DNA from 2 places in the Enterovibrio paralichthyis genome. Region 2 is predicted to be linked to the other one. Evidence: riboswitches for the same ligand, from Rfam matches in the RefSeq annotation. Region 2 holds a riboswitch; the other holds the start of a gene.
The links. Region 2 has a riboswitch for lysine ahead of lysC (lysine-sensitive aspartokinase 3). Riboswitches for the same ligand answer to the same signal wherever they lie in the genome.
Positions count from the first base shown of each region.

Region 1: another riboswitch for lysine. It lies ahead of KU854_RS16870 (Na+/H+ antiporter NhaC family protein); the one in region 2 lies ahead of lysC (lysine-sensitive aspartokinase 3).

Region 1 covers NZ_JAHUTS010000015.1:110,453-113,964, reverse strand. The annotation lists gene KU854_RS16880 (lytic murein transglycosylase) at 1-663, shown strand, start outside; gene KU854_RS16875 (H-NS family histone-like protein) at 791-1,189, opposite strand; lysine riboswitch at 1,532-1,713, shown strand; gene KU854_RS16870 (Na+/H+ antiporter NhaC family protein) at 1,804-3,384, shown strand.
Region 2 covers NZ_JAHUTS010000005.1:292,992-296,503, forward strand. The annotation lists gene KU854_RS08970 (Wzy polymerase domain-containing protein) at 1-273, shown strand, start outside; gene KU854_RS08975 (pyridoxal-phosphate-dependent aminotransferase family protein) at 318-1,436, opposite strand; lysine riboswitch at 1,640-1,815, shown strand; gene lysC (lysine-sensitive aspartokinase 3) at 1,909-3,255, shown strand; gene metH (methionine synthase) at 3,313-3,512, opposite strand, start outside.

The DNA.
Region 1 (3,512 bases), on a different contig from region 2:
GGTGAAGCCTATGGTGTTCAGCCTCGTTTTCTGGTCGCCCTTTGGGGGGTTGAAAGTAATTTCGGCGCGCTTATGGGGAACTTTAATGTTGTTGAGGCTTTGACCACTCTGGCTTATGACGGCCGTAGGGAAGCCTTTTTCCGCAATGAAGTCTTTTCAGCATTAACTATTTTGCAGCAAGGCCATATCTCACCAAAAGATATGAAGGGGTCATGGGCAGGCGCCATGGGCCAGTGTCAGTTTATGCCAAGCTCTTTTATCTCGTTTGCTGCCGATGGCGATCTTGATGGTAAAAAAGATATTTGGAATACCAAGGCTGATGTTTTTGCCTCTTCTGCCAATTATTTAAAAAATGCCGGCTGGGATGATGAATACACTTGGGGCAGACAGGTTTCTGTTCCAAAAGGATTCAATAAAGATTTGTCAGGGCTTGGTCAGGAAAAGGCAAAATCATTAGCAGAGTGGCAGGCATTAGGTGTGCGTCGATTGAATAATACACCGCTACCGGATGTGGATATTCAAGCTTGGCTTATTCAACCTGATGATGAATTTGGTCGAAGCTACCTGGTGTATGGTAATTATCAAAGCCTGATGAAATGGAACCGTTCGCATTACTTTGCGTTAGCCGTAAGCCATTTGGCCGATCGCATTAAGTTTGGTTAGAAAAGGTGAAGCCCTGAAGGCTGAATCAAAAACGGTATCCGCTCTCAATGCTGAGAAGTTTGGGGCGATTTTAAATAAATAAAAAAGGAGCGAAAGCTCCTTTTTTGTTTTTATCATTTAGACAGGATTAGATAAGGAAATCTTCGATTTTCTTGCCTGAGTCCAGTGCATCTTTGATAACTTTTGGTGTGCGGCCCTGACCAGTCCAAGTTTTTTCTGAACCGTCTACATCGATGTATTTGTATTTAGCAGGGCGAGCTGCACGCTTAGATTTAGGCTTAGTGCCACCCAGCGTTGCCAGTAATTCTTCTGGATCGATACCGTCATTGATTAGCATTTCACGGTATTTCTCAAGCTTTTCTTCGCGCTCTTTTTCTGCTGCACGAGCTTCTGCTTCAGATTCTTCACGCTCTGTAACTACAGCTTGTAGTTTTTCCAGCGCTTCTTGTAGTTGTTCCAGAGTAAGTTCACGCGCAACGGCACGCAGGCTGCGCAGGTTTAACAGTACTTTCAGTGCATCAGACATTATGCCAGTCCTATTCTCTTGTTTGTAATAATTAATAGCCGTATAAAGAATAGCAAGAACAATTAATTCTTTGCAATATTTTATCCGTTTTAATCTTGAGTATTAGATATCGAAATTAAATAAAGTGCAAATATAAAATAATCAGACCCATTTTAGTTGGATTCAATTACCTATTTCTGTGTGATCTGTACAATAAATCCGTCATCGATGTTTGAGTTACTATGCTGGGAATTGGTTAACAATGCGTCATGTAATGATTGTGTGACGGGTTCTTGAGTGGTTTGTAAAAGTTTGTTGTTTTGTATTGCAAACCAACAAATGTCACATAAAATACGCTGGCATTATGCACGTAGAGGTGCGCGGTTTATGAGTATTTCGTCTTAGGGTGATACCAATGAGGACGAAGGAAAGGAAATAGCGCCGAAGCAGAAGTTCGCTTATCAGGCTATTCTGCTGGGGTTGTGTCCGAATAGGTACAACACTGCCATAGTATTGGGATTTAACTATGGAGCGCTACTGTAGGATTAAATTAATGTGTTTACCATTGCCTTAGCTCAAATCTGGTTTTCCATTTCTGCAGTAGATCTCCAACCGTATAGGTTGATATAGAGATCATGAACTTAGTCGATTTTTCCACATCTTCTTTATCTGTGCTGCCCGCCGTTTTGGCGCTGGGTTTGGCCATTATCACACGCCGCGTTCTGCTCTCGCTGGGTCTGGGTATTCTCTCAGGCGCACTCTTGCTTAACGACTTCTCGCTGACATCGACAACCTCTTATTTAAGCAATCTGGTGTTCGGCCTTTTTGTTGATGATGGCAGCATTAACACCTGGAATATGAGCATTGTGGCATTCCTGATGCTACTCGGTGCGATCACTGCGCTACTGACCCTTTCTGGTGGTACGCGTGCGTTTGCTGAATGGGCGCAAAGCCGCGTGAAAAGCAAACGTGGTGCAAAATTGCTGGCGGCATTCCTGGGCGTATTCATTTTTGTTGATGACTATTTCAATAGCCTGGCTGTGGGTGCAATTAGCCGCCCTGTGACCGACCGTTTCCATGTTTCCCGTGCAAAGCTTGCGTATATCCTGGACTCAACCGCAGCGCCTATGTGTGTGATCATGCCGGCTTCGAGCTGGGGCGCGTACATCATTACTGTTATTGGTGGCATTCTTGTCAGTCACGGTGTGACGGAATACAGCCCGCTGAGTGCATTTGCACACATGATCCCAATGAACTTCTACGCGGTTTTCGCACTGGCGATGGTATTTGCTGTTGCGTGGTTCCAGATGGATGTGGGTCCAATGCGCCGCTTTGAATATGAAGCATCAACCGGCAGCCGTCTGGGCGATGATGAGAACCATGTTCAGGCGATTGATGATGAACTGGGTATCGTAGAAAGCGAAAAAGGCCGTGTGTCTGATCTGATCATTCCTATCGTGGTGCTGGTTGTTGCGACCATGTCCTGGATGGTGTTTTCCGGTGCGCAAGTGCTCGAAGCCGACGGTAAAGCCTTCTCTGTTCTTGGTGCATTTGAAAATACCGATGTAGGCATGTCATTGCTGTATGGTGGTGCAATGGGTCTGCTGTCTGCATTGATCACTGTATTCAAACAAGGCTTGCCGGTTGCCGATGTTGCGCGTACCACCTGGGTGGGTGCGAAATCGATGTTCGGTGCCATCTTGATCCTGTTTTTTGCATGGACGATTGGCAACGTGATAGGTGATATGGCGACCGGTAAATTCCTGTCGACCCTGATCCAGGGCAACCTGTCGCCTCAGCTGCTGCCGGTTCTGTTGTTCCTGATCTCTGCTGCGATGGCGTTCTCTACCGGTACTTCCTGGGGCACGTTTGGCATTATGCTGCCAATCGCAGGCGATCTGGCTGGCGCAACAGACATCGCTATGATGTTGCCAATGTTGTCTGCAGTGCTGGCTGGTGCGGTATTCGGTGACCACTGTTCACCTATTTCTGACACCACTATCTTGTCATCTACCGGTGCCCGTTGTGGCCACATTGACCACGTTTCAACCCAGTTGCCGTACGCGCTGGCGACTGCTGCCGTTGCTGCTGTAGGTTACCTGGTTCTGGGCTTTACCGATTCGCTGAGCATTTCACTGCTGGCGGGTGGCAGTGCCTTTGTGGTGGTGTGTGCTTTGTTTGGTTGGCTTTCACGCCGCCCGGGTAAACTTGCGTAATCTGCCAGCTCTTTGATTTTCAGAGCCTCCCCTAGTGGGAGGCTTTTTTCTTCTTATTCGCAGCGCATGTCGCTTTTACCGTCGCCTGTTTTTCGGTAGCATGCTGCGGTCTTATTTTCGGGAGAACC
Region 2 (3,512 bases):
CTGCATCCCTGGTGGCATTCGTTCTACCGCGATGAAATTGGAAAACGGGCATTTTTCGACAGTGTTGAAAAGCGCGATAGCCAGGCACAGGAAGCCTACCTGCGCGACCAGATCCGCCTGCTGGCAAGAAAGCCAAGTGCCGATAAATACCAAACCCTGATTGAACTCGCTGTGCTTACCGATAACCGAGCCATCGCGCGGCAGATCAGTGAAGAAGCAACGCTGTTATTTCCAGACCAGCGCTTTGAACCAAGCTTTACCCTGCCTCAGTGACAAAAAAACGCCCAAGCGGGCGTTTTTTCTCTCCAGCTTCCGTGTTATTTCAACACATCACTCAGGGCTTTCGCACACAAGGCGACATTCTCACGTTTCGCGGCATAACCCATCAGGCCGATGCGCCAGGCCTTGCCTGCCAATGTGCCTAGACCGGCGCCAATTTCCAGGTTGTAGTCGTTAAGCAGGCGCGCGCGCACCGCCGCATCATCCACTCCTTCCGGTACCGCAACAGCATTGAGTTGCGGTAAACGGTAAGCTTCTTCAACCAGGAACTGGATACCCAGTGCTTCCAATTCGGCCTTGAGCAAGTTGTGCATGTCACGGTGACGCTGCCAGGCGTTTTCCAGTCCCTCTTCCTTCAGCATCAGCAGGGATTCATGCAGGGCATACAAGCTGTTGACCGGCGCTGTGTGGTGATAACTGCGTTTGCCCTCGCCACTCCAGTACGCTAACACCAGACTTTGATCCAAAAACCAGCTTTGCACTTTTCCGCTGCGCTGCTGCATTTTTTCCACCGCACGAGATGAGAATGTCACGGGCGAAAGTCCTGGCACACACGATAGGCATTTCTGCGAACCTGAATAGACCGCATCCAATTGCCATTCATCCACCAGCAAAGGCACACCGCCAAGGGAAGTGACCGCATCCACAATCGTCAGACAACCATGCTCACGCGCCAGCGCTGCCAGCATTTTCGCATCACTGAGCGCACCGGTAGAGGTTTCAGCATGCACAAATGCCAACACCGACGCTTCTGGATGAGCATTAAGTGCCGCTTCTACCTTGGCCGGGTCGACTGGCTTGCCCCACTCATCATCGACCATTACTGCCGTCGCACCACAGCGCTCAACATTCTCACGCATCCGATCACCAAACACACCATTGCGGCAGACAATCACAGTCTCGCCCGGCTCAATCAGGTTCACGAAGCAGGTTTCCATCCCAGCACTTCCCGGCGCAGAAACGGCGATGGTAAAAGGGTTTTCCGTCTGGAAGGCATACTGCAGCAAGGCTTTGACTTCATCCATCATCGCCACAAACAGCGGATCCAAATGACCGATTGTCGGTTGGGCCAGCGCCTGCAGGACACGCGGTGAGACATCCGAGGGGCCAGGGCCCATCAAAGTACGTTGTGGTGGGATAAAGCGGGATATTGTCATTGTTGTCTCTCCATCAGCCTTTTGTTCCCTTTACGTTAACACCGGATAGCACTGACTAAAATGCCACCATTGGATAATCCCAAGCCCAATCAAGGAAAATGGCACTTTCAGAAAAATATTCGCCGCATGCGCGTAATCTGTCGTTGACAACAAGGTTACAAACAATTATCAATAGAGAGCAATTTTTACGCAGCCAACTGCGTAGAGACAGAAGAGGCGCGTCAACCAGGCAGTCACATTGCGGAGCCCCAACTCCAATGCAGTGTGATCAGGGGGTTAGACGCCGAGACTAGACCAGACCTTGGGGGCTGGCTTGTCGGTCTGGGAGGTTGAATCCTTCGGATTGTCATCTCACTTGAGGTGGAGCGCTTCTGGAGAAAATCCTTTCTTCCAAACCCGCACTCTATCTCGTTCTGTCTCCCAATTTACTATCTAGGACAACTCCATTCGCGATTATGGGAGGTGAAGGGAAGTGAACGCATTAAATGTCGCAAAATTTGGCGGCACGAGTGTAGCCGACTACGCAGCTATGTCTAACTGTGCTTCGGTGATTAAAGGGAATTTGGACACTCGACTGGTAGTGATCAGCGCCTGCTCTGGCGTGACCAATTTACTGGTTGAACTGGCTAACGGCGTTAGCCAGGAAAGACAGCAGGATGTGCTGGCAACTCTGAGCGATATCCATTTCAGCATTTTGGCACAGCTTCCTGAAGCACCTGAAGTCGCCGCCGCTGTGAATGGCATTCTTGATGAAGTCGCGACACTCTCTGCGATTGCACAAACTTCTCCTTCAGATCAAGTTACCGATAATCTGGTTGCCTGCGGCGAACTGATGTCGACCCATATTTTCACTCATCTGCTTAATGACAAAGGCATTGATGCTGTGCGTATCGACGTGCGTGACGTCCTGAAAACAGATGGTGTGTTTGGCAAAGCCGCACCGGATTTGATTGAAACGGCATTCCATGCAGAAGCTGTTTTGTCTCCCCTGTTTAAAAAGCACATCGTTGTCACCCAGGGCTTTATCGGCTCTGATGCGCAGGGCAACACCACCACACTGGGGCGTGGCGGCAGCGATTACAGCGCAGCACTGCTGGCAGAGGCAGTAAAGGCTACCTCGTTAGAGATTTGGACCGACGTACCGGGAATCTACAGCACTGACCCACGCGTGGCGCCAGCTGCAAGTCCGATTGATGAGATCAGCTTCAGCGAAGCGTCTGAAATGGCAAACTTCGGCGCCAAGATCTTGCACCCGGCGACCCTGATCCCGGCCATGCGCCACGATATTCCCGTGTTTGTCGGCTCATCCAAAGCACCGGAAAAGGGTGGCACCTGGATACGTCGCCATGCGGAAAATTCGCCGCTATTTCGCGCCCTCGCCCTGCGTTGCAATCAAACAATGGTGACCCTGACCAGCTTGAATATGTTCCACGCTTACGGCTTTCTGGCTGAAGTGTTTAACATTCTGGCCAAGCACAAGGTATCGGTCGACCTTATCACCACGTCAGAAGTGAGCGTGTCCCTGACACTGGATCAGACAAACACCAAAGGCGGTGCCCCTAAATTGCCGGAAGCCGCGGAGCAGGAATTGGCTGAGCTGTGTAAAGTGACCGTAGAGCAGGATATGTGTCTGGTGGCCTTGATTGGCAACCATATGGGTGAATCACGCGGCTCTGCAGCCAAGATCTTTGGTGCACTGGAAGATTACAACCTGCGCATGATTTGTTACGGCGCCAGCAACCACAACCTCTGCTTCCTGACCAGTACGGCAGATTCACAGAATGTGGTGCGGGCACTGCACAAAGAGTTGTTTGAATAATCCCAGTAGCTTGCGAATAAAAAAGGGCGCTCTGAGCGCCCTTTCAGTTTCTGCCAGTTAGCCGTTAAGATTTGGCCCTAGCCATTTCTCTGCTTCGATCAGATCCCAGCCTTTACGATCGGCATAACTGTCACGCTGATCTTCCTGGATCTGCGCTACCGCAAAGTAGCGCGATTCTGGATGGGAGAAATACCAGCCAGATACCGAAGCACCCGGCCACATCGCATAACTGGTGGTCAGTGACATACCAATGGTTT